DNA from 3 places in the Tatumella citrea genome. Region 2 is predicted to be linked to each of the others. Evidence: predicted binding sites of a transcription regulator. Region 2 holds the regulator's gene; each other region holds the start of a gene.
What was found. The regulator PurR, encoded in region 2, represses purine synthesis genes. The targets are predictions, from matches to a motif close to CANGCAAACGTTTGCNTG.

Region 1 (9,760 bases), 730 kb from region 2:
TACCGAAAAAAGAATAGGTTTTCATCAAATTACCTCTGAATATCATAGTGTGACATCAGGGTAAACCGTGAAGTATGCTCCATGGTCAGGCGAACATTTCAGGTTTGATCGTTAGCGGTGAGTTTCTGTCCAGTGCAGAAATTAAAGACTGTTCAGTATGCTGTCCATTATGCTGACAAAGTGCGCTGCGGGTTCTGAACAGCTTCCCTGTTCATCGGCAACAGTGACCACTGCAACAGCCAGTGCAGGCCGAAAAGAACGAACTGCCAGCCCGTTAAGGTCAATACCCTTTAACGAAAAATTGTCAACCAGCGTGATATTGTTTTCTCCGGATCTGACCATATTCACCGCCATGCTGTAGCGATTAGTTTCAGTGACGGCTACCTGACGTTGGCTGAATTCCGGTATGTTGGTACTTATCATCGCGACCAACCGCGCATCGGTGGTAATAAAAATCAGGTCCCGGGTATCGATATCCTGCCAGTAAAGATGCTGTTTTTTTGCCAGTGGATGTTTTTCCTGCATCACACAGACCATTTCCCCCTGGCAGGTCACCGGGTAGCGGGATGGGGTGCCGTTATCAGGAATCACCATAAACCCTAAATCGTAACGTCCTTCCTGGACGGCAGATTCAATATCACTGTTAAGACACATATCCGCGACGATGCCATAATCCGGATATGCTTCTCTGAAACGGGCAACAGCTTGCGGTAATACATTTAATGCCAGTGCCGGGGTCGCTGCCACCCTCAATTGCCCGACACGGTAATGACGGATATGTTCTGCCAGCCGGGTGAAACGTTGCTGTTCATGCACGATGCGTAATGCTTCTTTATACAATTCTCTCGCTTCAGGAGTGGGCAACATTTTGCCTTGTTGCCGGCGAAACAAACTGAACCCCAGTTGCTGCTCGGTCAGCGCAAGACTTTTACTGACAGAGGGCTGAGACATGGCCAGTTGGCTGGCCGCCCCGGTGACTGATCCTGTTTTTACAACACAGATGAAAACTTCGAGTTGTCTTGGGGTCATAGCTAATTTCCTGATAACGATAGAAGATTAAGGCATTTTGTTTGCATGCCCTGATGGCTATAAAGTACATGATTATATTCATCTGAGGGTATTAAATGAAAATTTTCCGTTCAGCCAGGTTGTTACTGTCCATTCTTCCCGCATTGTTGTTCGGCTCAGCGGTGGCCAGTGCCGCTGACAGTATCGATACGATTCTGCCGGATCATATTATTCGGGTGGGTGCGGTTAACGCACCTCCATGGTATCAGAAGGACCTGATCACCAACCAATGGAAAGGCCTGGTCCCCGATATTGTTAACGCCATTTTTAAAAATACCGATATCAAAGTGGAATACGTTGATACTCAGTGGGGAACGGCTGTCGCCGGTCTTCAGTCCGGGCGCTTCGATATTCTGGGTGGCTTTAATGCTACTCCGGAACGTGAGAAGGCGGCTGACTTTACCCGCCCAATGGGTTCTCATCAGATGGGGATCCTGACGCTTGATAAAAATACCGAACAGTTCCGGCACTGGTCGACGATTGATTCCTCACACGCCAGACTCGCCGCGATCGATGGTTCTGCTGCTGTGACTTTACTTCAGCCAGAACTTCCCCATGCACAATGGGTGATTGTGCCTGACAGCGACAATATGCAACTTCAGATTGAAAGTGGTCGTGCAGACGCTATGGTGACCAATGATATCCAGATGGCCAGTTATATTCATCAGCGGCATCAGGGAACGATGATTATTCCGTTGCCGGTAAAAGAACAGCCAACCAATATCGGGCTGGCAAAAAATCGCCTGCAGCTCAAAGCCTGGCTGGATCAGCGACTGGCAGTACTGGATAACAGTGGTGCGCTAAAAGCAATTTGGTATCCTTACACTCACCCTGAAAAATAAAATGTATGAAACAGCAGACGGACACTCAACCTTTACTCCGAATTGAACATCTCAGTAAATCCTATTCCGGTCACCGGATTCTGGATGATGTTTCACTGTCGGTTTCTCGCTGTGAAGTGACGGGTATTATTGGGCGCAGCGGGGCAGGGAAGTCAACGTTATTACGTTGCATAAATATGCTGGAAAAGCCGGATGGAGGACATATCTGGCTAAAGGAGGAAGAAATTGGTTTTCACGGCAATCAGCGTAAGCCGGTGTCTGCCAAAACGCTTGCCCGTCAGCGACGATCGGTAGGAATGGTCTTCCAGCATTTTAATCTGTGGCCACATCGTACTGTTTTGCAAAATATCACTGAGGGGCCGGTCCAGGTGGCAGGGCAATCATCTGAAGATGCCACCCGTACAGCACTGGCTCTGCTGGATCAGATGGGATTGTCAGATAAAGCCAATGAATATCCGGTGAAGCTTTCCGGTGGACAACAGCAGCGGGTATCGATAGCGCGGGCACTGGCGATGGCACCGGAAGTGATTTTATTTGATGAACCCACTTCAGCCCTCGACCCTCAGTCAGTAAGTGAAGTCCTGAACGTGATGTCCCGGCTGGCAGAGAACGGAACCACGATGGTGCTGGTGACTCACGAAATGCGTTTCGCATTGCAAGTCTGCGACCGTTTAATTCTGATGGAACAGGGAAAAATTGTCAGCCAGGTCAGACCGGTCGAATTACGAGCTGACCCTGATTCTGCTGCGGCACGTCAGTTTATGGCTTTGTCGGGAATCAATGAAGGAGACCTGTTGTAATGCCCGTCTATCACTGGGACTTTACTGTCCTTTGGCAATATCGTGGAGTGCTGATTTCCGGCATGCTGATGACCGGCGAAATTGTCGCCGCGTCAATTGTTCTCAGCATTGCCGGGGGGCTTCTGCTGGCACCATTGCGCGGCGCCAGCCGGGTGTGGGTACGCTTGCCGGTTCAGACGATTATCGAGGTGGTTCGATCCATTCCTCCGCTGGTACTCATTGTCTGGGCTTACTACTGTCTGCCGATCCTGTTTGGTATCACCCTGTCGTCTTACCTGACCTGTGTTCTTGCAATCTCACTGTATGGCAGTGTTTTTTTTGCTGAAATATTTCGTTCCGGTTTACAGTCTGTCGACCCGGGTCTGGCAGAAGCAGGTTTATCCGTAGGAATGACGCCTTTAAAAGTGTTGATGAGGGTGACCGGGCCCATCGCATTTTTACGTATCCTGCCGGCATTTATTGGCCAGTGTGTTATGTCGATTAAAAACTCAGTGTTGGCCAGTACCATAGCTACCGGAGAAATTCTCTATCAGGGGCAACGGCTCAGTACCGCAACATTTCGTCCTCTGGAGACACTGACCTTCGTTGCCATCTTCTTTGTGGTGATTATTTTACCGTTATCTTTGCTTGCCGGGTATGCCGGTCGCAAGGTGCATACGCGATATTTTACCCGGTGACTTCGATGACAACCCCCATGACCCGGCAACTGATTGACTTCGCCAGCCGGCTTACCGAAGACGATATTCCAGAGGCTGTACGTCATAAGATAAGGCTGCATTTGCTGGATACTCTTGGCTGTGGCTGGGCCAGTAGCCAGCATTCTGTCAGTGCTCCGTTTTTACAGGCTGCCAGAATTTCTGGTGGAGAAGGTCGCTGCAGCGTATTTGGTCATCACGGATTCAGCCCGTTATCGGCAGTATTCGCCAATGCATCAGTCATTAATGCGCTCGATCATGATGATGGTGCTGAAATTCAGGGCAAAGGGTTGGGACACCCGGGGGCCAGCCTGATTGCCTGTGCATTAACCGCACTCGATCTTTGCGATAAACCAGTCAGTACAGGGCGGTTAATTACAGTACTGGCCGCCGGTTACGAACTGAACAACCGGCTAATCTATGCCATTCAGCCCACTGCTGACAGATTTCATCAGGTCTATGGTGTTGCACAACACCAGTCCATTGGTTCCGCCTTAGTGGCAGGGCTGTTGCTGGATTTTAATCAGCAACAGCTGAACGATGCGATAGGTCTTGCCGCCGTGCTCACACCGTTACCTTCTATGCATCAGTATAACTGGCAACAGCGGCCATTAATGTCTCTCAAAGATGCCGTTGCACCGGCAGCACAGGCGGCATTACAGGCTGTGTTGCTGGTGCAGCAAGGCATTCGTGGCAGCCAGGACGTACTGGACGGTCATCAGGGCTTCTGGAGAATGATAGGTTCAGATCAGATAGAGCAATCGGTGATGACAGAGGGTTTAGGGAGCCACTGGTACGCGGCTTACGGCAGTTTCAAGATCTTTCCGGCCTGTCGATGGCTGGCCTGTGCACTGGAGTGCATGCAGCATATTCGCCGGGCAACCGGCTGGAATCCTGATGATATTGCAGCTGTCAGGATTTATTCATTCCCGCGACTGGTTAATGACCTGATGGACAGCCAGCCGCAAACCATTACTGATGCGCAGTTTAGTTTACCCTGGACTCTGGCAATGGTGGCGGCCGGGATCCCCGCAGGGGCTGACTGGTATTCGGAGCCAACATTGCAGAACCGTGGTTATCAGGCGTTGGCTGCTAAAATTACCGCCAGCGTGGATAAGGAGCTCACGGCAAGGATGGATGGCGCGGCCAGACAACCTGGTGCGCGGGTAGAGGTGATTCATCACAACGGACAAACCTACAGTCATCAGCAATTGATCCCATCAGGAAGCGCAGGGCGACCGTTACCTGAATCACAAATAGTGGCCAAAGCCAGACATAATCTGCATGCTGCACCGGGTGCCGGTGAGGAGATTATCCGGCGTATAATGCAGGGTAACTCACAGATTAGTTACAGTTCGGCTGCCGGGCTGAACGGTTCAGACTGCAGTCTGTTTTGATTCAGGCTGTTAACTCAGCAAATTAAAACTCTTACCCGGTATAATAGACTATCGGCGGCTGTGGGCTGGGCTAGTTATCATATTATTACCGGCCCGCCAGTGGCGGCTGCGTTTGCCATGAATCTGACGATGACAGAGTCAGTGATTTCATTCCAACAAGGAGCGGTTATGCTCATCGGAGAACTGGCGGCGAAATCCGGGGTATCAAGAGATACCATTCGCTATTATCAGCGTATCGGGCTGATTGGTCCTGCGCCGTCAAACGGCGGTACCAATAACTATCGTTGTTATACCGCCAGAGATTTAACCCGCCTCGGGATGATCAGACATGCCAGGGCGCTCGGGTTTTCTTCTGGTGAGATTACTGAAGTGATTGTGGCCCGGGGTGATGAGCAGCTGAGTGTCGATGAAAAACGCGCCCGTCTGCAGGCTAAACTGGAGCAGGTTGAGGCAAAAGCTATTGCGTTAGCCGCGCTGGAGAGCGGGTTGCGTGCCACGCTGGAGAAAGTCGGGCAACCCTGCGAAGACGACTTTTAAGCCTGTTATGTAAGCCTGATTGATGAGTTATCTGAAAATCAATCTGCACTAATGGCTGACATTTTGCACTGGCCTGGTGCGTTTTTTTAAACTCTTTGTCATCGAACTGAAATATCTCCATGCTCAAAAAAACAACAGAACAGCCTCTTTTCATAGTGTTTTTGTTATGACCTGTCGTCCCGGACAGGCTTTATTCATTTCTGGCCTGGTTATTGCAACTATCGGAATATCCATCCAAAGGCATAGCCTGTTTTGAGTTTCCGGATTTCGTGACGGGGGAAAAATGAATCTAAGACGTCTGAAATACTTTGTGAAAATTGTCGATATCGGCAGTCTTACCCAGGCCGCAGAAGTTCTGCATATTGCGCAACCAGCACTGAGCCAACAGGTTGCTACGCTCGAAGGCGAGATGGACCAGCAATTGCTGATCCGTACCAAGCGTGGAGTGACTCCGACGGATGCTGGTAAAGTCCTTTATACCCATGCCCGCAATATTTTGCGGCAGTGCGAACAGGCGCAACTGGCGGTGAACAATGCCGGGCATACGTTAAGTGGCCAGGTTTCCATTGGGCTGGCTCCCGGTACTGCAGCATCTTCCCTGGTGATGCCATTACTGCAAAAGCTGCGCGAAACCTATCCGGAAATTTTAGTCTACCTGCACGAGAACAGCGGCCATGCGCTGAACGATAAAGTGCTTAATGGTCAGCTGGATATGGCATTGCTTTATGACCGGACCCCGGTGGCCGGACTGAACTGTCAGCCATTAATGAAAGAAGAGCTGTATCTGGTAGGCACCGGAACTTCACCAGGACAAACGGTTGATTTGAGCGAAGTTGCCGGCATGAATCTTTACCTGCCACGCGACTACAGTGCGGTTCGGCAGCGGGTTGATGAAGCATTTTCGCTGCGTCGGTTAAGTGCACATATCATTGGTGAAATTGAATCTCTGTCAACTTTGTCAGCGGCAATTTCCAGTGGCATGGGTGTTTCGGTGCTGCCTGAATCTGCGGCCAAATCTCTGACAGCGCCAATCAATGGCTGGATGGCAAAAATTACTGCACCTTCCTTACACCTGCCTTTATCGCTGAATATCTCCTCGGCTTTACCACTGTCTGGTTCGGCTCAGGCGGTTAAAAATTGCCTGTTATCTCTGACCCAACAAACTGCAGTGGATGAACATGAACTGATGCTGGTCAGTTAGCCAGCAGTTTTCTGGTCAGATGCCGGTAATCCGGCATCGCTATGACTTTTCCTGCCGGTAATCAGAAAAACTTATTGCTCCCGGTGCCGCCGATGATTAGGATCGGCAGCCGGAAGGAAAACGTTTGCGCCTTCATGGTGCAGTGAACGGTCGTTTTTCTGTCCAGCTATTCTCCAGGAATCCTGACCTGTGCTATGCCATGGCACGGGTTTTGCTTGTGTAATTCTGTTTGGGGTGATGTGAAACAGCCCTCTGTCGGACACGGATCCGCAGAGGGCTGTTTCAGAAATGCCGTAATAAAAATGAAAATCGTGGTAAGCGATATCAAAAAGGGATCGACTCATGCTTGAAAAACTCTTTAAGTTGAAAGCAAATAAAACCAGCGTTCGTACTGAAGTGATTGCCGGATGTACGACCTTCCTGGCAATGGCCTATATCCTGTTTGTTAACCCTAGCATCCTTGGTGCCACCGGGATGGATAAAGGTGCCGTATTCGTAGCCACCTGTCTTGCTGCAGCTATCGGTTCTGTATTGATGGGCATGATTGCCAATCTGCCGATTGCTCTGGCTCCGGGCATGGGCCTGAATGCCTTTTTCACCTATACCGTTGTTCTGCACATGGGTTACCACTGGCAGGTTGCTCTGGGGGCGGTATTTATTTCGGCACTGATCTTCTTTGCACTCTCGCTGTTTAAGATCCGTGAATGGATTATTAAAAGCATTCCGCTGGCGCTGCGCTCTGCGATTGTTGCGGGTATTGGTCTGTTCCTTGCGCTGATAGCTCTTGAAGGTGCCGGTATCGTGGTGGGCAACCCTGCGACCCTGGTGGGTATCGGTGATATCACCAAACCCGGTGCATTGTTGGCACTGTTTGGTTTCTTCCTGATAGTGATTCTGGAAGCACGTAAGGTCACCGGTTCAGTGCTGATTGGTATCCTGGTCGTTACTGCTATCTCAATGTTGACGGGGCTGACACCGTTTGCAGGCATTTTCTCTGCACCGCCATCGCTGGCGCCAACTTTCCTGAAGCTGGATATTGCCGGGGCGTTTAATATCGGTCTGGTCAGTGTTATTTTTGCTTTCCTGTTTGTCGATGTGTTTGATAACTCTGGTACCCTGATTGGCGTCACCCGTCGTGCCGGCTTAACTGACGAGCAGGGGAATGTGCCATCCATGGGACGAGCGCTGGTAGCAGACAGTGCAGCAGCCTTGTTTGGTTCTTTGCTTGGCACTTCAACCACCACCAGTTTTGTCGAATCAGCCGCCGGAGTCAGTGCCGGAGGTCGTACCGGTCTGACATCGGTGGTGGTGGCTATTCTGTTCCTGCTATCACTGTTTTTCTCGCCACTGGCGGGCAGTGTTCCTGTTTACGCAACAGCACCAGCGCTGTTATTTGTTGCCGTACTGATGACCTCCGGGCTGGCAGAAATTGACTGGAAGGACATTACCACCGCCGCACCGGTAACCATCACCGCCCTGGCCATGCCATTTACCTATTCCATTGCCAACGGGATTGCTTTCGGGTTTATTACCTGGACTGTAGTGAAGTTGCTGAGCGGCCGGGTACGTGAAGTCAATCCGGCATTGATCATTTTATCAATTCTGTTTGTGATTAAACTTGGCTGGTTAAGTGCCTGAGTTATGAACGATACAAGCCAGGGAGACGGGGAAAGGCCGGTCTGTCGTGGCTGATATAGCAGGGGGCGGATTTTCCGCCCCCTGTTTTTTTATGGCTTGCTGACGATTTATCCTGTCAGCGGAACGGCGGCTCATCGAAAGTACGAAGCTTACGCGAGTGCAGGCGGTCGGCCTCAGCCTGCAACAAAGATACGGCACAAATTCCAATGTGCAGATGTTCTGAAATCGCACCTTCGTAAAACCGGTTAGCCTGACCAGGCAGCTTTATTTCACCATGCAGGGGTTTATCAGAAACGCAGAGCAAGGTTCCATAGGGCACACGAAAACGATAACCCTGAGCAGCAATAGTGGCACTTTCCATATCTACTGCAATGGCTCTGCTTTGATTAAAGCGTAAGGCAGAAGCGGCATAACGTAATTCCCAGTTGCGGTCATCGGTAGTGACCACCGTGCCGGTCCTCAACCGTAGTTTTATATCTTCCCCGTGAATCCCGCTGACCTGCCGTGTCGCATCATATAATGCCCGCTGTACCTCGGCGATACTGGGCACCGGAATATCGGGTGGTAGTACGGAGTCCAGTACATGATCATCCCGTAAATAGGCATGTGCCAGCACATAATCGCCAATTCTCTGGCTTTCACGTAAACCTCCACAATGGCCAATCATCAGCCAGGCATGTGGGCGCAGTACTGCCAGATGGTCACATATGGTTTTGGCATTTGACGGACCCACACCAATATTGATCAAAGTGATTCCGCGCTTATTAGCAGCTATCAGGTGCCATGCCGGCATCTGATGCTTTTTCCAGGCAAGATCGGTGACAATATCTTCCGGTTGCTGACTTTCAGCGGTTATTTCTATCCCTCCGGCACAGACCAGTCGGGTATAAGGTGTCGCCGGGTCCCGCACCTGGGCTACCGCCCAACTGACGAACTCATCGACATAGCGGTTATAGTTGGTAAACAGGACAAAAGGCTGAAAATCAGCGGTGGAAGTTCCTGTGTAATGGCGCAGTCGGGCGAGAGAAAAATCGGTCCGCAAAGCGTCAAATTGTCCCAGCGGAAAATCACCTTCCTGATTCAGCAACCCGTCAGAAATCTCATTACCGATATGCGACAGGTCGGTCACGGGAAAATAGCGGGCAATACTGGCCATTATCTCTCTGTCGGCGGGCAGTTCGGTCCCTTCAATTACATAAGGATAAGGGATTTCTGTCCGGGAAGGGCGGACTTCCAGAGTAAAGTCATATTCACTCGCCAGCATAGTGAGCTGTTCATACAGATAATGCCGTAACAAGGCTGGCTGAGTGACCGTTGTGGCATAGCTGCCCTGACGGGTGAAACGTCCCCAGGCACGTATCCGGCTGGCAGGTGCAGTCTCTCCCTTCCAGACAAGATGTAACTCAGGATAGACGAACAGTCCCGCAGCACGGGCGACCGGGTCAGGTAATATTCCGTTGCGGGCGTAGTTTTGCAATGCATCACGCAGAGCAGTGACGGATTTCTGGTACCGGGACTCGAGATCATCCAGGGCGCGTTCTATATCTTCAGCAAGTACAGTCATTTTAGCTCCGGTCATCGA
Region 2 (10,992 bases):
GCCTGCGTCCTCTATTCGTCGTCTCCTTCTCCGGCAGGGACAATTCTCGGACTTCTGAAAACCCTCTTGGTGCTGGCATTCTTTAGCCTGGCACTGAAATTTGGTCTGATGATTCAGATTAGTGCTCTGTGGCAGTTTATGCTGTTCCTGTTCCCTTTACTGATTACCTGCCACTTGCTGAAACTTCAACAGCCCGCCAATGCGGGTTTCTGGGGACAATCGGTCGTATTTATGGGCTCGTTTATTTCGGTAACCAATCCGCCAGAATGGGATTACAGTGATTTTCTTAATGACAATGTGGCGAAGATTTGCGGAGTGTTGCTGGCATGGCTGGCTTTTCAGATGCTGCGCCCCACCTCTGATGACCGCAAAGCTCACAGAAACATCCGCGCATTACGCCATGTGTTTCTGGATCAGTTACGTTTACGTCCGGCGCTCAAAGAAAGCGTATTTGAATCCCGGGTTTATCACCTGGTCAGCCAGTTAAAAAGTAGCAATAATCAGCAGGCCCGGCTATGGCTGTTACGCTGGGGTGTGGTGTTACTGAACTGTTCACATATCGTCTGGCAGTTGCGAAGCTGGCGTTCAGACTCCGCCAGTCTGACTTTAGTCAGAGATCAATGTTTTCATTCCCTGCATGATGTGATGAGCCTGCATGGAGTGAGGCATAATGCACTGAGTACTACCCTGGCTGAGCTGGAAGAGATGATAAAACAGTTGCTAAGTGTCGGTGAGCCCGATGCCAGACAACTGGCAGGCATATTGTGGCGTTTACAATGTTCTCTGGCACAACTGAGTGCAGCCGTGCCGGAATAATGCTATATCGCTGCGGGTTTCAGAACAGAGACGGTTGTTGCGGGTCTTCACTTTCCGGAGTTTTTTGTACCCGTTGCATTCGTAATCGCCGTTGATGGCATATTCGAATCACATCCCGTTTTTGCCCGTCACTTAGTGACATCCAGTTAAATCGCTCTTCACGGCTTCGCAGGCAGCCAAGGCAATAGCCCCGGCTGTCTGTCCGGCAAATCCCCCTACAGGGATTCGGAACAGGGAAAAACTCCAGTTGCTCGGCCATAATCCCCTCAGTGCGCTCTCCTGATCCACCAGCCCGTTTGGCGGTAACTCCACGGTACTGGCCTTGTTTATTGAATAAACTTTAGCCTCTCACTCTGTAACTGGCAATCCCTCAGTCTGCCGGGCGGAATCCGGTTACCCGTTTGTGCGTTGATGCCGTTGTTGCATTGTCATCCGCAGGACAGGTCATTACTCTGCATTGCATGAGTGTTTCGTTACATTCCGGGTTTAACTTCCGCTATGGTCAGGTAAAAACCCTGACATGACACTTTTCGTCCGGGTTATCCCGGTCACCTTTTTCCAGGAGAATATTATGACTGACAGCACGCTTTTTACTCCGTTAACCGTCGGTGCCATTACTGTTCCAAACCGCATTTTTATGGCTCCCCTGACCCGTCTGCGCAGTATTGAGCCGGGAGATATCCCTACTGAACTAATGGCAACCTATTATCGCCAGCGTGCCAGTGCCGGTTTGATTATCTCTGAAGCCACTCAGGTCTCATTTCAGGCAAAAGGCTATGCCGGAGCCCCGGGACTGCATACTCCGGAACAAATTGCCGGCTGGAAAGCGATAACCTCTGAAGTCCACGCTGCCGGTGGCCATATTGCCGTACAACTGTGGCATACCGGACGTATTTCCCATACCTCCCTGCAGCCGGGAGAACTGGCGCCGCTGGCACCTTCTGCATTAGCCTCCGGGACCCGTACTTCACTGAAAAATGCTGAAGGTAAAGTCTACCGTGAAGATACCTCACTGCCCCGTGAAATGAGTCTTAGCGATATCCGCCAGGTCGTTGCAGATTATCGCCAGGCTGCAGTTAATGCTGCAGAAGCAGGTCTGGACTTAGCGGAAATTCATGGTGCTCATGGCTATCTGATTCATCAGTTTCTGTCTGCACAGTCAAATAAACGTACCGACGAGTACGGTGGCAGTCTGGAAAATCGTGCCCGGCTGGTTCTGGAAATTGTCGATGCTATGGGAGAGGCCTGGGCGCAAAACCGGATCGCTATCCGACTGTCGCCGGTAGGTGAATTTCAGGCTCTGGGCAATGGCCCTGATGAAGAATCAGAAGCACTGTGGCTTATCAGTGAACTGGCGAAACGTAACATTGCTTACCTGCATTTGTCTGAACCAGACTGGGCCGGTGGTGCTCCGTACAGTGATGAATTCCGCCGTAAAGTTCGCGCAGTATTCCCGGGAGTCATTATCGGTGCCGGAGCCTACACCAGGGAGAAAGCCGAAGATTTAATTAAACGCCGGTTGATTGATGCCGTAGCGTTCGGCCGTGATTATATTGCTAATCCGGATTTGGTAGAACGTTTGCAGACGAATGCCCCGCTTAACCCGCAGCATCCGGAGACATTTTACGGTGGTGCTGCTCAGGGATACACCGATTACCCTTTCCTGAACGATAACTAAGCACACCCACATCAATTTCCCTGTTACACTAATGGCCGGTTAACTTTCCGGCCATTGGTGTTTTATTGATGGCTGACCTGAATTATAGAGGATGATATGCGTCTACTTCATACCATGCTGCGTGTTGGCTCTCTGCAACGCTCTGTTGATTTCTATACCCGTATTTTCGGCATGCGCCTGTTACGTCAAAGTGAAAACACTGAATACAAATACACTTTAGCCTTTGTCGGTTACACAGAAGAAAGCGAAGGTGCAGTGCTTGAACTGACCTATAACTGGGGCGTCGATAGCTATGACCTGGGAAATGCTTACGGGCATATCGCCATTGAAGTGGATAATGCAGCGGAAGCCTGTGAACGTATTCGCCAGGACGGTGGTAAGGTATCCCGTGAAGCCGGTCCGGTTAAAGGCGGCACCACAGTGATTGCCTTTGTTGAAGACCCGGATGGCTATAAAATTGAATTAATCGAAAAAAAACATGCAGGTCAGGGACTCGGTAACTGACAGGCGATGTCTGCCTGCAACAGGCAGACTTTTCCTGCGGGAGTGATATTTTCCGCTATTGTTTCACGGTAGTTTTAGTCACACTACCGACTGCTCTTTTTGTCCAATGAGATACTGATGTCCGAAACTTCTTCGCTCAATGCACTGAATCAACGTTTCCGGGGCTTTTACCCTGTCGTGATTGATGTCGAAACCGCAGGTTTTAATGCCGGCACTGATGCGTTACTGGAAATTGCTGCAATAACCCTGAAAATGGATGAGGATGGCTGGCTGCAGCCTGACCAGACCCTGCATTTCAATGTTACGCCGTTTGAAGGAGCCCTGTTGCACCCGGAAGCACTGGCTTTTACCGGTATCGATCCCAATGATCCTGAGCGGAATGCGGTCAGTGAACACGATGCTCTGCACGCTATTTTCAAGATGGTACGCAAAGGCATGAAAGGCAGTGACTGTGCCAGAGCGGTTATCGTGGCGCACAATGCCCATTTTGACCAAAGTTTTGTCATGGCAGCAGCTCAGCGCAGCCTCCTGAAACGCAACCCTTTCCATCCGTTTGCGACTTTCGATACCGCCGCGCTCAGCGGGCTGGTTTTGGGTCAGACGGTGCTTGCGAAAGCCTGTAAAGCGGCAGGCATGACCTTCGATAGCCACCAGGCCCATTCCGCACTGTATGATACCCAACAGACGGCAACCCTGTTCTGTGAGCTGGTTAACCGCTGGAAAAGACTGGGAGGCTGGCCGCTGCCTGTCGGCGCAGATGACGAAGCCGGGGAATCTGCCGGTTCTGAGGAACACGCATAAAAAAATGCCCGCGTAATTACGCGGGCATCAGAATCACCATCCGTGACAGTTATTCTGCCGCAGGGAATTTCTCTGCAGTTTCTTTAATCAGCTGCTGCAATTCGCCGCGCTGATACATTTCAATAATGATATCGCAACCACCTACCAGCTCCCCGTCAACCCAAAGTTGTGGGAAGGTTGGCCAGTTTGCATATTTTGGTAATTCGGCACGAATGTCCGGATTCTGCAGAATATCCACATAGGCAAAACGTTGCCCGCAGGCAGAAAGCGCCTGAACTGCCTGAGCTGAGAAACCACAGCTTGGTAATTTAGGAGAACCTTTCATGTACAGCAGAATAGGGTTTTCAGAAATCTGAGTCTGAATTTTTTCGAGAGTGCTCATAGTACTTCCTTCGGGACAAAACGACATGTTTTGTTATTGTAGCGATATCAACCCGCCAGTGAAAACGACATTTTTCATCTGCTACATAAAAGTTCAGTTATATGGCATTTAGCGTTAAACCAGTAACAACTGCGGGATGAAAAAAACAGTCGCCTGAAACTTCATCAGTAAAATGTGACTTAATTAACTGTTTACGCTCAATTTTACGTCAAAAAACTTCTCGTAACAGATTCCGGAAAAAAGACCTTAACATTTCATAAATTTCTGGATTAGAATGATTTTGGGGCTGACTGAAAGGTCAGATGTTATTTTTTTATTTTGTCCGTATTTTTTCAGGACATTTAACCTGTAACCTGACAACTATGCGTCTACTGATCACGCTTTTTATTTTGGCTTTAGCACAGCTTTTTTTCAATGTCGCAGAGGCTTCGCCTCGAACTGCGGTTAATGCCACTTTTCATAAAACCACCCGTAAAGCAGTGACTGAAGAAGATGCCCGCCGTAAACGAAGGCCTATTAAGACGACCAGTACCCGACATAAAGCCCGCCAGCCCCTGATTCACCGGGTTAAACACTTCACCAGTCAGCGTAAAGTTAAAAACAGTCGTACGGCTAAAGAATCCCGTCATCTGGCAAAGAATCACACGCCGGAAACTAAAAAATATGGTCGTCATCGCCCCGCAGCTAAAAAGACGACACGCCACCCTTCTGCCACACTGGCCGCTATCCGGATGAGCAAACAGCACCGTCTGCGTTATCAGAAAGCGCGTGCAACAGCGATGGTGAAACTGATGGATCAGTTAGGGAAGCCTTATCAGTGGGGAGGAACTTCTCCAAAATCCGGATTTGACTGCAGTGGTCTGGTTTATTATGCCTACAAAGACCTGGTAAATTTCAAAATACCCCGTACCGCCAACGAAATGTACCATCTGCGTGATGCTGCACCGGTAAAACGTGATGAGCTGGAAAAAGGTGATCTGGTATTCTTCCGTATCCACCGCCATGGCGCTGCAGACCATGTAGGCGTTTATCTGGGTGATGGCAAATTTATTCAGTCACCACGTACCGGTAAAGACATCCAGATTACGGCTCTGAGCAATGAATACTGGCAACGTCACTACATTGGCGCGCGCCGCATGGTAACCCCGAGTACCGTCCGTTAATTAGTCATCCTGCTCGGTACAGACTGCACCCCAAACGCTGGTTATCCTGCGAACTAAGGTGCAGTTTTTTTATGCTGACAGATATCTGTCATGCCACTGCCCTTATTCTGCTGGCTTACCCAAAAAATCGTAAATCTCTCCTGGTCCTCACACGTATCCGTTAATTGCATTTTTTGTAGCTTAAAAGCAAAAACCGGCGCGGGAAGTATCCGGTACCGGTTTTGATAACAGCATATGGCTGACCGGGCGCGGTCAGTCGGGCCAGCAGGCTAACATTAATGCAGGATGGCGGTAAAACTGAAGGCCATAATCATCAGCAACGCTACAACTGTAGTGGTCAGTGCAAGCTTAAGATCGGTATCCATCAGAACTCCTTTAGGCACACTAATTGTGGGGTAATAGTTATATTCCCATACTGCTGCGCAAAAATCTCGTTTTATTGCAGCAGCCTTGTTAGAATTGCCGGTCTTTGTTGCGCAACCTCCTCAGCTGCTGGTTTTATATCCGGCTTTCTTCGCAGGACTCTCCTCTGGCCTTCGGGTTCATTTTAATGACGAGACAGTGAAACGCTGAGCTGACGCAAACGATTAACCTATAAAAAATCAATATCTTATTTTTTTAAACCAGGAGTACTCACTGAATGGCAACTATTAAAGACGTGGCAAAACGCGCCGGTGTTTCAACCACCACCGTGTCCCATGTCATTAATCAGACCCGTTTTGTTGCGGAAAACACACGGAAAGCGGTCTGGGAAGCAATAAACGAGTTGCACTACTCCCCCAGTGCAGTCGCCAGAAGCCTTAAGGTCAATAACACCAAGACGCTGGGCTTACTCTCGACAACACTCGAAGCGCCTTACTTTGCTGAAATCATTGAAGCTATCGAAAAAAAATGTTTTGACCATGGCTACACACTGATTCTGGGTAATGCTCATAACGATTTGCAAAAGCAACGCGCATATTTAGCCATGATGGCGCGCAAACGTGTTGATGGATTACTGGTGATGTGTGCCGAATATCCGCAGGAGTTGCTGGATATGCTGGAAGAAAACCGCAATATCCCGATGGTCGTGCTGGACTGGGGAGTTTCACAGGGTGACTTTACCGACACCGTGCTGGATAACGCTTTTCATGGTGGATATATGGCCGGTCGCTACCTGATTGAGCGCGGTCATCGTGATATTGGTTGTATTCCGGGACAAATGGAAAGAAACACCGGTGGTGGCCGGTTGGCAGGCTTTCTGAAAGCTCTGGAAGAGGCTGGAATCTCACATCGTGAGGAGTGGACTGTTCAGGGGAATTTCGAACCAGAGTCCGGTTATCAGGCGATGCAGAAAATACTTGCGCAACCGCAACTCCCGACAGCCGTTTTTTGTGGCGGGGATATTATGGCCATGGGAGCCATTTGCGCCGCCGATGAACAGGGACTGCGCGTTCCCCAGGATATTTCTATTATTGGTTATGATAACGTGCGCAACTCGCGTTATTTCACCCCGGCACTGACTACAGTTCACCAGCCAAAGAGTGAGTTAGGCGAAAAAGCGCTGGAGATGTTACTGGATCGTATAGTGAATAAACGTGAAGATCCGCAAACCCTTGAAATCCATCCGACCCTGATTGAACGTCGTTCGGTCGGCGACGGTCCGTTCCGTGACTATCGCCGGTAAGTCCCCGGTTCACTCCCTGAGCCATTCATGGTTCAGGGTGGCAGTGTCCCCCAGGTAATCAAGTAACCATCGCAATGCCGGAGAAATACGCTGTTCTGCCCAGCTTACACAGCAGGGACTTTCCGGAAACGGCGCCGGCAGTTTTAGTTCTTTTACTTTTTCGCTCTCTAGTAACGGCCGTGCCAGATGCCCTGGCACCATTGCCACGCATAATCCTGCCCGAACGCAATCCAGACCGGTTTGCCAGTCCGGCACAGTCATTCGCCGTTGATTATCCAGTGTCCAGGTCATCCTTCGTGGCAGTTCCCTGGAGGTATCTTCCAGCACCAGTGATGGCCATGCCCGAAGCTGCTCCTCTCCCGGATGGGTTTCAGCTGCCAGTGGATGATCAGCACTGACAATACACCGCCAGTTCAGACGCCCCATATCCTGGAAAGCGAAACGTCCGGCGACCGGGATTGCCTGGGTCGCACCAATCGCCATATCAACGCGTCCTGCGGCCAGTGCGTCCCAGACACCGTTAAACACCTCTTCGCGAATATGCAGCTCTACATCGGGAAAGTGGCGATAAAAATCGATGGTCAGTTGCTGCATCCTGGAACGTTTTACAATACAGTCCACCGCAATACTCAGTTCACCGCGCCAGCCATTTGCCAGTTGTTGGCACTGACGTCGGGTTTCCTGCATTTTTTTGATAATCCCCCGACCTTCACGAACAAAATGTTCACCTGCGGCCGTCAGTATCACATCGCGGTGTTGTCGTTCGAATAACTCAACTGCCAGCCACTCCTCCTGTTGTCGGACGGTATAACTGATCGCAGATGGCACCCGGTGCAACTCCCTGGCTGCTGCACTAAAGCTGCCATTTCTTGCCACTGCATCCACGACTTCCAGTGCATATTCTGACCACATAGCGACCTTTCAATTTTTTTCACAGTTGATTGCAAATATTAACGGTTCACAACTCCCGGTGCACCCTTTTAAACTCTTTGCGCACATTTTCACAGGGAGGAGCAATGCGTCATCCGGTCATTTTTTTAGTTTATCTGTCACTACTGAGTATGCTGGGATTCCTGGCTACAGACATGTATCTGCCCGCTTTTGAAGCGATGAAACAGGATCTGAATACTGACGCAGGAGTCATCAGCGCCAGTCTTAGCCTGTTCCTGGCTGGCTTTGCCTGCGCACAACTGTTCTGGGGACCGTTGTCGGATAAGATTGGCAGAAAACCAGTGCTGGTCAGTGGTCTGGCGATATTTGCCATCAGCTGTCTGGCGATGTTGTGGGTAACCACGCCACACGCACTGCTGGCTCTGAGATTTATTCAGGCCGCCGGAGTCTGTGCCGCCGCAGTCAGCTGGCAGTCTCTGGTGCTGGATTACTATCCGGCTTCGCGTAGCCAGAAGATTTTCGCCACGATTATGCCAATGGTTGCTCTGTCTCCGGCGCTAGCTCCGTTGCTGGGTTCATGGTTGCTGGCTCATTTCCACTGGCATTCAATATTTTTGGTACTTGCTGCACTCACCTGCGGATTAATTGTGGCTACCCTGGGTTTACCGGCCAGACCACCACAAGTTCCCCTGTCAGCGAGCACCGTTCCCCCGGGATTTTTGCAGTTACTGTCTGAGCGCCAGTACAGCGGTAATGTACTGATCTATTCTGCCTGTTCCGCAAGTTTCTTTGCCTGGCTGACCGGTTCTCCCTTTATTCTTTCCGGCCTGGGGCTTTCTGCCGGAGATATCGGACTGAGCTATATTCCGCAAACTTTGACGTTCCTTGCTGGCGGCTTTGGCTGTCGTGCTCTGCTGAACAAATTTAGTGGTCGTCAACTGCTGCCCTGGTTATTAGTGCTTTATACGTTGAGTATTGGTGGCGTTGTTGTGGTGAGTTTCCTGGGGCAGCCCGGATTATTTAGTTTATTACTGCCCTTCTGTGGCATGGCGATGGCTAACGGGGCTATTTATCCAATTGTGGTCTCTGCAGCGCTCCGGATGTTTCCGGCTGCCAGTGGCAAAGCCGCAGCTCTGCAGAATGCATTGCAGCTGGGGTTATGCTTCGTATTCAGCTTACTGGTGTCTTATCACCTGTCCCAGCCACTACTGACAACTGCGACCGCGATGGGAATAACAGTTCTGCTCGCTCTCGCCGGTTTTTGTCTCCAGCATCGCAAACATTCCTGTCAGTAATTTCACCCGCTGTTAAACCGGCGGGTTAATTATATCTGCACAATTAGCGACCTAACCATCAGTCATTGAACATTCAGATTGTCAGGCATATAATCACTCTGGTGACAAATTTTTTATTATAAGTCACCACGTATGCTGACTAATTTGGTTTGTGCTTTCTCTGCAGAACCGCATTTTTCGATATTTACTAGCACCTCTGTTTTGTCTTTACTTATAAATGCACGTTTTTTGTGAGTTTACTCACGAACCAACGAAAGTTGTCTATTCTTTCTTCAGGTTCAAATAGAACAGGTGATAAGAAGCGTATGAGTTCATCATGTGTAGCAGAAGTTAGCCTTAAGGAAAATCATTGGTACCGTATTGCCAATGAAATGCTGTCGATGGCCGATATTGCTATCAATGGTGATCGCCCTTGGGATATTCAGGTTAAAAATCCTGATTTTTTTAAACGGGTTTTGCAGGAAGGCTCTCTGGGATTAGGTGAGAGTTATATGGATGGCTGGTGGGAATGTGAACGGCTTGACCAGTTTTTTTATCGGGTGCTGAAAAATAAACTTGATAAACAATTGCCGCATCATTTTAAAGATACCCTTCGTATTGCTACTGCCCGCCTTAAAAATCTGCAATCTAAAAAACGCGCCTGGATAGTCGGTAAAGAGCATTACGATCTGGGTAATGATCTGTTCAGCCTGATGCTTGATCCTTTTATGCAGTATTCCTGTGGTTACTGGAAAGACGCAACCACTCTGGAAGCTGCACAGGAAGCAAAACTGGATATGATCTGCCGTAAGCTGCAACTGGAGCCAGGCATGACCCTGCTGGATATCGGTTGTGGTTGGGGTGGATTATCTGAGTTTGCAGCCCGTCGTTATGGTGTCAGTGTTCACGGAGTTACCATCTCTGCAGAACAACAGAAAATGGCCCAGGAACGGTGTAAAGGTCTGGATGTCACTATCCTGCTACAGGATTACCGTGACCTGAATCTGAGCTTTGACCGGATTGTTTCTGTCGGAATGTTTGAACATGTCGGTCCAAAAAATTACGCAACCTATTTTGATGTGGTTGCCCGTAATCTGAAACCGGACGGTATATTTTTACTGCATACCATTGGTTCAAATCATACTGATTTAAATGTCGATCCGTGGATTGATAAATATATTTTCCCAAATGGTTGTCTGCCGTCTGTGACCCATATTGCACAAACCAGCGAACCTCATTTTGTGATGGAAGACTGGCATAATATTGGTGTTGATTACGACAGAACACTCATGGCCTGGTATGAGCGTTTCCTCGCCAGCTGGCCACAGCTGGAACATAATTATAATGAACGCTTTAAACGCATGTTTACCTATTATCTGAATGCGTGTGCCGGAGCTTTCCGCGCTCGTGACATTCAGCTATGGCAGGTTGTGTTTACCCGTGGGGTAGATGGCGGTTTACGGGTCGCCCGTTAACCGTAACAGGATGGTGTAATACTGCATATCTGACCCGGAGCTTTTGCCTGCAAAACTCCGGGTTTGTTTTTGGAAAAAGGGTTATTAACAGCCTGCAGTCACAATGCTGTTTTACGCCTCTTCTGTCCCCTTCGCCACTTCACGTGCAGCCAGTACCCGCTCAACGGTATCCACTACCGCCTGAGTCTGAGGGTCAATTTCGATATTCACCCTGGCACCAATTTTTTTCTCACCAAGTAATGTCCGTTGCAGGGTTTCCGGAATCAGGTGCACACAGAACTTACTTCCGACGACATCACCGACGGTCAGGCTACAACCATCAATTCCGACAAAGCCTTTATG
Region 3 (10,992 bases), 1.2 Mb from region 2:
CCCAGAATATCCCGTTAATCAATGCCACTCCCACTTCTCTGAGAAACAGGAAGGAAAAATTACCAGGCTCAACCTGATGCAGGGCAAGGGCACGGACTATCATAGTGATGGTCTGATTACCGGTATTACCACCAATACCGGCAACAATTGGCATCAGAGTCGCCAGTGCCACCAGATGTGCAATAGTGTTCTCAAATAAGCCAATCACCCGCGACGCTATAAATGCAGTACACAAATTGAGTGCCAGCCAGGCCCAGCGGTTTTTTACCGCCTTACTTACCGGTGCAAAAACATCCTCTTCCTGGCGTATCCCGCCCATCTTACGAATATTATTTTCGTTCTCCTGATTTACAAGATCGATAATATCTTCGATGGCAATCCTGCCAATCAATCGCTGCTGCTGGTCTGTGACTGCGGCAGATATCAGGTTGTATCTTTCAAAGGCACTGGCAGCATCTTCCGCTTTATCCTGTAACCGGAAGGTGACGGGTGAGTCATTCATTACCTGACTGACCAGACAATGCGGGGCATTCACTAAGATATCTGTCAGCATCAGTTCACCTAACAGGGTGTTATTGCTGTCGGTGATAAAGAGTTTATCGGTGCCGGCAGGAATTTTTCCTTTGCGGCGCAAAAAACGCTGAACGACGCCCAGCCGGACATCATGGCGGGCAGTGAGAAAGTTAAAGTCCATGACTCTGGCTACACCGTCAACATCATTTTTGATGATGTTCAGCAGGTCAGAGCGCTGGCGGGGAGCCAGAGAGGTTAGCAGCCTCCCTGTCAGGTTACGTGGCAAAAACCGGGCCAGCCAGGCCTGGTCATCAATATCCAGTGGTTCGATAGCTTTGAGAATGGCTTTATCTGACATATTCTCTGTCAGACTTTCCCAGACTGTTTCTGAAGCTTCCACTAACACCTGGCCACGACTTTCCACCGGCACCAACTGCCACAGTGCCTGTCGGGCATCTTCCGGCAATGACTCCAGAATGTCTGCAATATCTGCCGCATGAAGTGTGCTGATATCAGAAATGAGTTGCTGGCAATATGCATTCAGCTGCGGGTTATCGAAGGCTGCAGCTTTGTCAGGGTGCGCTAACAGACCGTTAACCAGCGCAGGAGAGTTCAGCAATCTGCTGATGATTTGTTGACGTTTTTGCTGCAATGTTCGGTTTTCTGGTGCTGGCATAAAGCATCCTCTGTTGGGAAACCACAGTGGTTTACCTGAGACAGTTGAGAATAACCATAACCGAAAACTGGCAGGCCGGGGCAGAGAATTTATCAGTCAGTCGCAAGCGCCTCCCGAAAACGTCGCGATTCAGCAAAATCAGATCGATTAAGCTCCCGGGCGGGGGCTTAACCTGGTAACAACTGGCAGGACAGGGAATTATTTTACCGGGGTCTTACGGGCCAGCAGGGTTGCAAAACGCATCCTGATACGTTGTCCGTTAGCATCGGTTTTATGTAACTCCCCGTGGTGCTCATTATATTTAATGATATGCCAGTTACGGTAATAATGGCTCAGTTCCCCGGACTGGAAGGTAAAAGGAAAATCCAGCGGGCAGGGGGTATCCGTGGTGTTCATGGCACAAACAATCAGATTGAACCCATCTTTTGCGGTAGCCGCCTGCATATCGGCTATCAGTTGCGGGATGGTTTCTGGTTGCAGAAACATCATGACTACCGTTGAAAGTATCAACTGATAACTGCCGTTGAAACGGTGCTGGTTGAGATCGACCGATGAGCAGCGGATTCCTGTCAGTTGTTCCTGGTCAATAATGTGCTGCAAATGAGCCAGACTACCAGGGTTGTTATCCCATCCGGTTACATCAAAACCATGGCTGTTCAGGTACAGGCTGTTACGCCCACGGCCACAACCGATATCGAGCGCTTTACCCGAGGTTAAATGTGCTAACGCCTCACGAAGCTCAGAGTGAGGCAGCGAAAGCTGGTATTTATCCGCATAATAGTTATCGGGCTGTAACCCGCTCTGCGTCAGCGGTGCATCCATGATTATTCTGCTCCTGTTACTCTTCTTCTTTCAGATTCAGTTGCCAGCCGGCAACATCCTGCCAGTACTGTTGTTCACGTTCCAGATCCAGCTGGACCAGGGTGTTCTGGCTAAAAAATCCGGAAGGAAAGGTCAGTGTCCAGTGCCCGTCATCTGTATCCAGTATCAAAGATTCAGGATGTGTCGTCGCCTGGCGCTGGTTACTGAGTAACGCAGCCAGCCGCAAAATAAAGATCAACGGCAGAAACTGTTTCTTTTTAAAAGACATAAACCGCGGAAATTCCTCGGCTTTTATACCTTTACGATGATAGCGGACCATGGTGGACAGCAACAGTTGTTGTGCCTGACTAAAGCCAGGCATATTGGAGTTTTGCAGTATATATGCGGAGTGGCGCTGCATGCCGCTGTGATTTATCGACAGCCCGACCTCATGCAACATTGCCGCCCATTGCAGCACTGCTGTTAACTGAGGGTCAGCCAGTTTCTGGTTTTGTTCCTGCCACTGGCTGTGCAAATGCTGTGTTGTTTTCAGAACACGGTTGGCCTGTTCGCTGTCAATTGCATAATGGTTTGCCAGGCTTTGTGCTGTACGGGTACGGATATCCTGATGGCGGAAACGACCTTCCATTTCATACAGAACCCCTTCGCGTAGGGCACCATCTGAATACAACAACTCGCGGATCCCCAGAGAATCAAATACACCACGTAAAATGGCTAGCCCCGGAATAAACACGGTTTTACGATCGTCGGCCAATCCGGGCAAGCTCAATTCATCAAAGGATTTAAACTTAATCACTTCGTCATACAAACGGTCCAGGCCTTCCGGTGTAATAGTTTTTTCTTTTTCACCTAAGGCTTCCAGAACCTCGCAGGCGGCTTTAATCGTTCCGGAAGCACCCAGAGCATATTTCCAGCCCTGTAAACGAAACTGCCAGGCCAGAGTTTCCAGCTTCTGGACTGAAGCCAGCCGTGCACGGCGAAAATTCTCCGGAGAAATGACACCGCCAGGGAAGTAGATATTGGAAAAACTGACGCAACCCATGCGACGACTTTCTACTAACTGCGGTTCAAAGTCTTCACCGATGACCAGTTCTGTGGAACCGCCACCGATATCAATTACCAGTTTGCGGCCTTTTTCAGGCTGAGTATGTTCAACCCCCATAAAAATCAGGCGGGCTTCTTCATTACCCGGAATGATCTCTATCGGGTAAGGAATGATTTCTGCAGCGCGCTGCAAAAACTCTTCGGCGTTATCCACGACTCTGAGAGTGTGGGTACCCACGATAGAAACATTCTCAGGATTAAAGCCTTGAAGGCGCTCGGCAAATAATGCCAGGCAGGCCAGGCCCCGCTGGATACCTTCTTCTGTCAGCTGATTTTTCGGATCGATGGCATCAGCCAGATGAACCCGTTGTTTTAACCGGCTGAGAACCTGTAATGCCCCGTCCACTACGCGGGCAATCACCATATGAAAACTGTTAGAACCGAGGTCTATCGCCGCGAATTCCTGAGGTTTATCTGCTTTACTGGCTGTAGTTGTCATAGGCATTATTCAGGTTGTTCCAGGTTTTTGATGTAGTCATAGATGGCCAGTTGTCCGCGAACTTTGCGGCGGTTACCCCTTGGCACATAACGATTACTCAGCTCTTTATCAATGATTCTTGCTTTAACGGTATCGCTGAACAAAATACCAATCATCTCAAGAATACGTTGCTTTATCTGTGGGTCGAGAATGATCACCGCGACTTCAATACGATAATCGATATTTCTGGTCATCCAGTCTGCTGACGACAGGTAAACTTTCTTGTCACCATTATTTTCGAAAATATAGACTCTGTCATGTTCCAGATAACGATCCAGAATACTGATCACCCGGATATTGGTGCTGATGCCGGGTAAATCAGGAATCAGCGAACACATTCCTCTGACCAGCAGATTAACTTTCACCCCTGCGCTGGAAGCGGCGTACAGGCGATCAATCAGTCCCTTATCAACCAGGTTATTAATTTTCAATGTAATGCCGGCCGGAAGACCTTGCTGTGCATTGGAAATTTCCTGGTCCACTAACTGGTAAAGCATGCGCCGCGAATTTTGCGGAGAGACCATCAGATAGTCAAACGACACCGGGCGGTAAGGGTTTTCAATAAAGCTGAATACCCGGCGAACTTCATTAGTAATCCGGGCATCGGATGTCAGCAGAGAGTAGTCGGTATACAGACGGGCGGTTTTCTCATTGAAATTACCGGTACCGATATGCGCATAACGGACAACTTCTTCACCTTCTCTCCGGGAGATTAAAAATAGTTTAGCGTGGATTTTCAGGCCCGGTGCTGAAAATATGACATGTACTCCGGCTTCCGTCAGCTGTTTGGCCCAGTGAATATTCGCGGCTTCATCGAATCTTGCCTGTAATTCCACAACCACCGTGACTTTTTTACCATTATGGGCTGCGTGGATCATGGCATCCATGATGCGGGAGTTTTTGGCTACCCGATAAATATTGATTTTGATTGATAAAACCGCCGGGTCAAAGGAGGCCTGACGCAAAAATTCGAGCACATGTTCAAAGGTGTGGTAAGGGTAATAAAGCAGGATATCCCTGGCCCGTACGGCATCAAATCCGTTACGGTAAGCGTCAAATCCGAGGTGACGAATTTGCGGCAGTGGTTTATTTTCCAGGTTCCGCTGGCCGACATTCGGGAACTGAATAAAGTCTTTAAAATTGTGATAACGACCGCCTGCCAGGATGGAGTCGTAGTTTGAAACCGACAGCTTTTCACATAACATTTCGACCATAGCGGTGGGCATATCCCGCTGGTATACAAAACGTACCGGTTCAGCGGTCAGTCGCTGTTTCAGGCTGGAAGACATCAGTTCCAGCAAACTCGATTCCATTTCCGTGACCAGGTCATACTCGGCATCACGGGTCATCTTCATCGAATAAGCATTCAGCTCATCATAATCAAAAAAACCTTTGAAGATATCGTCCAGACAATATCTGAGGATGTTATCCAGCAATATCATTGGTTTCTTTCTGCGTGGCGGCTCAGCAGGCAGATTAATAAAACGCGGAACTTTATCTGACGGAATTTCCAGCAGTGCATAGTGGGTGTCTTCACCACGGATGACTTCAACGGCCAGATAGGTGTAATCGTCCTTAAGGAACTGAGCCAGGTCAGTATCACTGTTAATCAGGATTGGCGTCACATGCGGGCGCAGATGCTGGCGAAAATAGTCACGCAGCCAGATTTGCTGATTGACCGAAAGCTGGCGTTCATTAATCAGGAAAATCTGATTACGGGCCATCTCCAGTAGCAGTTCATTGTAGAGAAGATCAAATTCCTGGTCGGCCCGCATTACCCGCTGTTGAATTTTTTTTAGTAGATGGCGGGGGACGGTTACGGAGCCTTGCTCTTCACCAATCAGGATACGACGTTTCAGTTCAGCAAAGCGGACTTTATAAAATTCGTCGAGGTTACTGGAGTAAATACCAAGGAAACGCATTCTTTCGATCAACGGGTTGAGTTTGTCAGCAGCTTCCTGCAGTACCCGTTCATTAAATGATAACCAGCTTAATTCTTTTTCTATATATAGTTTTTCCTGACCCATCCTGACTCCATTTCGCTGTGACAGAACTAAAGCTTCAGTCTCTCATATCATTATGGCGAGAATATGGCAGAAATGTCCATTGCCGGACGGGCAATAAAAAGAGGTATTTAACAGGAAACAATGACAAGGCAGACGCTGTTCTTCTACAGCGTCTGTAGATTAACCGATAGTCCCGGGCTGAAATCCCCCGACAGGAAGCAGTGCGCCATCCAGCCATGCCTGGTGATTCTTCAGTTCGAGACGATTTTGTGCAAACCAGTGGATGACCTGCGGATAAATAATGTGTTCCTGCTGGCGTACCCGTTCCTGTAACTGAGATTCAGTTTCTTCCGGCAGCACCGCGATGCGGGATTGCAGAATAACAGGGCCACCATCCAGCTGTTCGGTCACGAAATGAACTGAAGGGCCATGTTCGGCATCACCATTTTCTAAAACCTGACGATGAGTATTGAGACCCGGGTAGGCGGGTAACAGGGAAGGGTGGATATTGATCATCCGTCCACTATAGTGGCGAACAAATCCTTCACTGAGAATGCGCATATAACCTGCGAGGACAATCAAATCCGGAGAATACTCATCAGCGATGCTCATCAGTTGCTGATCGAATTGCTGACGATCTGCAAAGTCTGACTGTGCCAGTGAACGGGCAGGGATACCGGCCTGTCTGGCAAGTTCGAGGCCACCGGCGCTTGCTTTATTACTGATTACCGCAACAATTTCCGCGCTGCCGTTCAGCTGGCCAGACCTGCAGGCATCAATGATTGCCTGCAGGTTGGTGCCGGTGCCGGAAATCAGGATCACCAGCTTTTTCATCACTTAATAATTACCTGCTCACCATCAGCCGGAGCGGATTCAATCACACCAATTTTCCAGGCTTTTTCACCCGCATCCTGCAGCAGTTGCAGTGCTTTATCGGCGTTGTCCGGGCTCAGTGCGATGACCATACCCACACCACAGTTAAAGGTACGGTACATTTCATGACGGCTGACATTACCTGCCTGTTGCAGCCAACTGAATACTGCCGGCCACTGCCAGCTGGATTCGTCAATGACTGCACGGGTATTTTCTGGTAACACACGTGGGATATTTTCCCAGAAACCACCACCGGTCAGATGCGCAATCGCATGAACGTCAACCTGCTCAATCAGACTCAGGATATTTTTGACGTAGATACGGGTTGGGGTCAGCAGGTGGTCGGCTAATGATTTGCCTTCCAGCTGTTTTACTTCCGGATCGGTCTGACTGACTTCAAGGATTTTGCGAACCAGTGAGTATCCGTTGGAATGAGGCCCACTTGAGCCCAGAGCCAGAAGAACATCACCGTCACTGACTTTGCTGCCATCAATAATTTCTGATTTCTCAACCACTCCGACACAGAAACCAGCAACATCGTAATCTTCACCGTGATACATACCTGGCATTTCAGCGGTCTCGCCACCGACCAGAGCACAACCAGACTGTGAACAGCCTTCGGCAATTCCGCTGATAACTGCAGCAGCGGTGTCAACATCCAGTTTGCCGGTAGCGTAATAATCCAGGAAAAACAGTGGTTCAGCACCCTGTACAACCAGGTCATTGACACACATTGCCACCAGATCAATACCGATATGGTCATGACGTTTCAGATCCATGGCTAAACGCAGTTTAGTGCCTACGCCATCTGTGCCTGAAACCAGAATCGGTTCACGGTATTTTTGTGGTAAGGCGCACAGTGCACCAAAACCACCGAGTCCGCCCATCACTTCCGGACGGCGGGTTTTTTTAACTACGCCTTTAATGCGATCAACCAGATCATTCCCGGCATCAATATCAACACCGGCATCTTTATAACTGAGAGTGGTTTTGTCGGTCACTGCAGAATCCCCACGCGAATTGCGGTTGGTGGTTTAAATAGAGCGGGGCTATTCTATCAGTGCAGGCAAACGTTTGCGAGTCTGATGTGCAGCGGAAATTATCTGTCTGCAGGTTTGAGTCCATTCCCCGTAACAGCAATAAAAAATTGTAGCTGTTTGATGTATAGCAGTATTAGCACTGGTAAAAAAGCGCTATAATCCGGCGATTTTTTTTAGCTCAACACATTCCGGGAGAAGAATAATGAAGATCGTGGAAGTCAGACACCCGCTGGTCAGACATAAACTGGGCCTGATGCGTGAGCATGATGTCAGCACCAAACGTTTTCGCGAACTCGCATCTGAAGTTGGCAGTTTGCTGACCTATGAAGCGACTGCTGATCTGGAAACAGAAACCGTGACAATCGAAGGATGGAACGGTCCTGTCGAAATTGATCAAATTAAAGGCAAGAAAATCACTGTAGTTCCGATTTTACGTGCCGGGCTTGGGATGATGAACGGGGTTCTGGAACATGTTCCAAGCGCAAGAATCAGCGTAGTCGGCGTGTACCGCGATGAGAAAACTCTTGAGCCGGTACCGTATTTTCAGAAACTGGCCTCCAATATGGATGAGCGTATGGCGCTGGTGGTGGACCCGATGCTGGCGACCGGGGGATCAATGATTGCCACTATTGATCTGCTTAAGAAATCTGGCTGTTTTGCTATCAAAGTGCTGGTACTGGTGGCGGCTCCGGAAGGTATTGCTGCGTTGGAAAAAGCACATCCGGATGTCGAGTTGTATACGGCCTCTATTGACCAGGGATTAAATGAGCATGGCTATATTATCCCGGGACTGGGTGATGCCGGTGATAAAATCTTTGGTACTAAATAATCAATAAATCTGTGTGGGGCAATACAGAGATGCATACCCGGCGTTTGAACAGCAGTTTACTCCGCTGTAACGGTGACTCGTGGTTACTGTCTTTTCTGCCATTGCCCGCTGATAGCAACACTGCATTTAAAATAACGGTGATGTCACCGTTTTTTTTCGCCGGAAGATACCAGCAGCAGTGTGTATTTCAGGACCGACATTTTGTCGGTTTTTTTATGTCCGTATCATTTTAAGGGGATATACAGCATGACCCGGCGTACTATTGCAGTGGATGAAAGACCTCCGTTACTTCAGACCATACCGCTCAGCCTGCAGCACCTGTTCGCAATGTTTGGTGCAACGGTGTTGGTGCCTATTTTATTTCATGTAAATCCGGCGACAATTCTGCTGTTTAACGGAATTGGCACTTTGCTGTATCTGTTTATCTGTAAAGGAAAGATACCCGCCTATCTGGGATCCAGTTTTGCGTTTATTTCTCCGGTATTGCTGCTGTTGCCTCAGGGATATGAGGTTGCTTTAGGTGGCTTTATATTGTGTGGAGTCTTGTTTTGCCTGGTCGGACTGATTGTTAAAAAAGCAGGTACCGGCTGGCTGAATGTGATGTTCCCTCCGGCGGCAATGGGGGCCATCGTTGCTATTATTGGTCTGGAACTGGCCAGCGTAGCGGCAGGTATGGCTGGCTTACTGCCAGCTAACGGTGTTGCTGTAGACAGCAAAACGGTGATTGTTTCACTGGTAACCTTAGCTGTAACGGTTTTTGGTTCAGTACTGTTCCGTGGTTTTCTGGCGATTATTCCCATTCTGATTGGTGTCGTAGTGGGTTACGTTGTTGCCTCCTTTATGGGAATGGTGAACTGGACCGGCGTTGAGCAGGCACACTGGTTTGCCTTACCTACCTTTTATAAACCCCGTTTTGAATGGGCGGCAATGCTGACAGTACTTCCTGCCGCATTAGTCGTTATTGCTGAGCATGTCGGACATCTGGTGGTCACCGCAAACATCGTTAAGCGTGATTTGATTAAAGATCCTGGTCTGCATCGTTCAATGTTTGCTAACGGCCTGTCTACGGTGATTTCCGGATTTTTCGGTTCCACTCCAAATACCACTTATGGTGAAAACATCGGTGTAATGGCCATTACCCGTGTCTACAGTACCTGGGTTATTGGCGGTGCCGCTGTCATTGCTATCTGCCTGTCATGCATCGGAAAACTGGCGGCAATTATTCAGGCGATTCCGGTTCCCGTGATGGGCGGTGTCTCCCTGCTGTTGTACGGAGTGATTGGCGCTTCCGGGATTCGTGTGCTGATTGACTCTAAAGTGGATTACAGCAAGGCGAAAAACCTGATGCTGACTGCGATTATTTTAATTATCGGAGTGAGTGGGGCGAAAATTCAGATTGGAGCCGTGGAACTTAAAGGTATGGCGCTGGCAACTGTGGTCGGTGTGGTACTGAGTGTGATCTTCCATGTAATAAGTCTGGTTCGCCCTGACGAGGAAGATGACGCCGCGGTGTAGCGTCTGAGTGTTAAAGCAGGCAACCCTGAGTTGCCTGATTCATATCGACAGGGAAGTTGTGATAAACTCGAATAGTTTCTTGCGAGTTATGCTGAGGTATACCTGAACACGCCGGCGCAATTGTCATTGCCACTTTATTTGCCAGACGACGAAACCTTCGCCAGCTTCTGGCCGGGTTCAAATTCGTCTTTACTGGCTGCGCTCAAAGGAGCGCTCGATCAGCAGCATGGTGGTTATATCTATTTTTGGTCCCGCGAAGGTGGGGGCAGAAGCCATTTGCTGCATGCTGCGTGTACGGAAATCTCATCCCGTGACGAAGCGGTAGGATATGTGCCTCTGGATAAACGAACCTGGTTTGTACCGGAAGTGCTGGAAGGAATGGAACATCTGGCACTGGTATGCATTGATAATATTGAGTGTATTGCCGGTGATGAAGCCTGGGAGATGGCCATATTTGACCTGTATAACCGGATACTGGAAACCGGAAAAACCCGGTTGCTGATTACCGGCGATCGACCTCCACGGCAGCTGAGTCTTAAACTGGCTGATCTCGCCTCACGGCTGGACTGGGGGCAAATCTACCGTCTGCAGCCATTATCCGATGAAGAAAAATTACAGGCACTGCAACTTCGTTCAGGATTGCGGGGGTTTGAATTACCGGAAGATGTCGGGCGGTTTCTGTTAAAACGACTCGACAGAGAAATGCGTACTTTGTTTGAAACGCTGGACAGACTGGATCATGCTTCGATCACTGCCCAGCGCAAACTAACCATTCCGTTTGTAAAAGAGACCCTCGGACTTTAGTCCTGCAGGATAGTCAGAACATTCTCCGGTGGCCTGCCAAGTCTGGCCTGATCGCCATTCACGACAATGGGGCGCTCAATCAGTTTGGGATGTTCTGCCATCGCAGTCAGCAGGGCTTCATCACTTAATGTGGGTGAAGCCAGTCCGAGCTGTTTATATACCTCTTCCCCTTTGCGCATTAACTGACGCGGTTCAGAGAATCCTAGTTTTTTTAGCAGGTTTTTCAGCGTAGCAACCTCTGGCGGGTTATCCAGATAAAGGATAACTTCCGGGGTAATACCTTGTTGTTGCAACAGTTGCAGTGTTTCGCGGCTCTTTGAACAACGGGGATT

Region 1: A7K98_RS12210 (NCS2 family permease) is a predicted target of PurR. The motif match lies at 6,654-6,671, and genes of this name have one in related genera.
Region 3: purM (phosphoribosylformylglycinamidine cyclo-ligase) is a predicted target of PurR. The motif match lies at 7,536-7,553, and genes of this name have one in related genera.

Annotation. Positions count from the first base shown of each region.
Region 1 covers NZ_CP015579.1:2,561,110-2,570,869, reverse strand. Annotated here, with positions in the region: gene A7K98_RS12245 (LysR family transcriptional regulator) at 142-1,029, opposite strand; gene A7K98_RS12240 (substrate-binding periplasmic protein) at 1,125-1,910, shown strand; gene A7K98_RS12235 (amino acid ABC transporter ATP-binding protein) at 1,916-2,710, shown strand; gene A7K98_RS12230 (amino acid ABC transporter permease) at 2,710-3,387, shown strand; gene A7K98_RS12225 (MmgE/PrpD family protein) at 3,393-4,802, shown strand; gene A7K98_RS12220 (MerR family transcriptional regulator) at 4,971-5,339, shown strand; gene nac (nitrogen assimilation transcriptional regulator NAC) at 5,623-6,540, shown strand; gene A7K98_RS12210 (NCS2 family permease) at 6,883-8,178, shown strand; gene A7K98_RS12205 (AMP nucleosidase) at 8,294-9,742, opposite strand.
Region 2 covers NZ_CP015579.1:1,833,547-1,844,538, reverse strand. Annotated here, with positions in the region: gene A7K98_RS08805 (FUSC family protein) at 1-816, shown strand, start outside; gene A7K98_RS08800 (DUF1289 domain-containing protein) at 836-1,075, opposite strand; gene nemA (alkene reductase) at 1,388-2,494, shown strand; gene gloA (lactoylglutathione lyase) at 2,591-2,998, shown strand; gene rnt (ribonuclease T) at 3,116-3,799, shown strand; gene A7K98_RS08780 (Grx4 family monothiol glutaredoxin) at 3,849-4,181, opposite strand; gene A7K98_RS08775 (C40 family peptidase) at 4,544-5,344, shown strand; gene cydH (cytochrome bd-I oxidase subunit CydH) at 5,620-5,709, opposite strand; gene purR (HTH-type transcriptional repressor PurR) at 5,985-7,010, shown strand; gene punR (DNA-binding transcriptional activator PunR) at 7,020-7,922, opposite strand; gene punC (purine nucleoside transporter PunC) at 8,027-9,196, shown strand; gene cfa (cyclopropane fatty acyl phospholipid synthase) at 9,502-10,650, shown strand; gene A7K98_RS08750 (riboflavin synthase subunit alpha) at 10,762-10,992, opposite strand, start outside.
Region 3 covers NZ_CP015579.1:3,068,109-3,079,100, reverse strand. Annotated here, with positions in the region: gene mgtE (magnesium transporter) at 1-1,189, opposite strand, end outside; gene tehB (tellurite resistance methyltransferase TehB) at 1,388-2,011, opposite strand; gene ppx (exopolyphosphatase) at 2,028-3,554, opposite strand; gene ppk1 (polyphosphate kinase 1) at 3,560-5,620, opposite strand; gene purN (phosphoribosylglycinamide formyltransferase) at 5,780-6,433, opposite strand; gene purM (phosphoribosylformylglycinamidine cyclo-ligase) at 6,433-7,473, opposite strand; gene upp (uracil phosphoribosyltransferase) at 7,715-8,341, shown strand; gene uraA (uracil permease) at 8,588-9,856, shown strand; gene hda (DnaA inactivator Hda) at 9,959-10,660, shown strand; gene arsC (arsenate reductase (glutaredoxin)) at 10,657-10,992, opposite strand, start outside.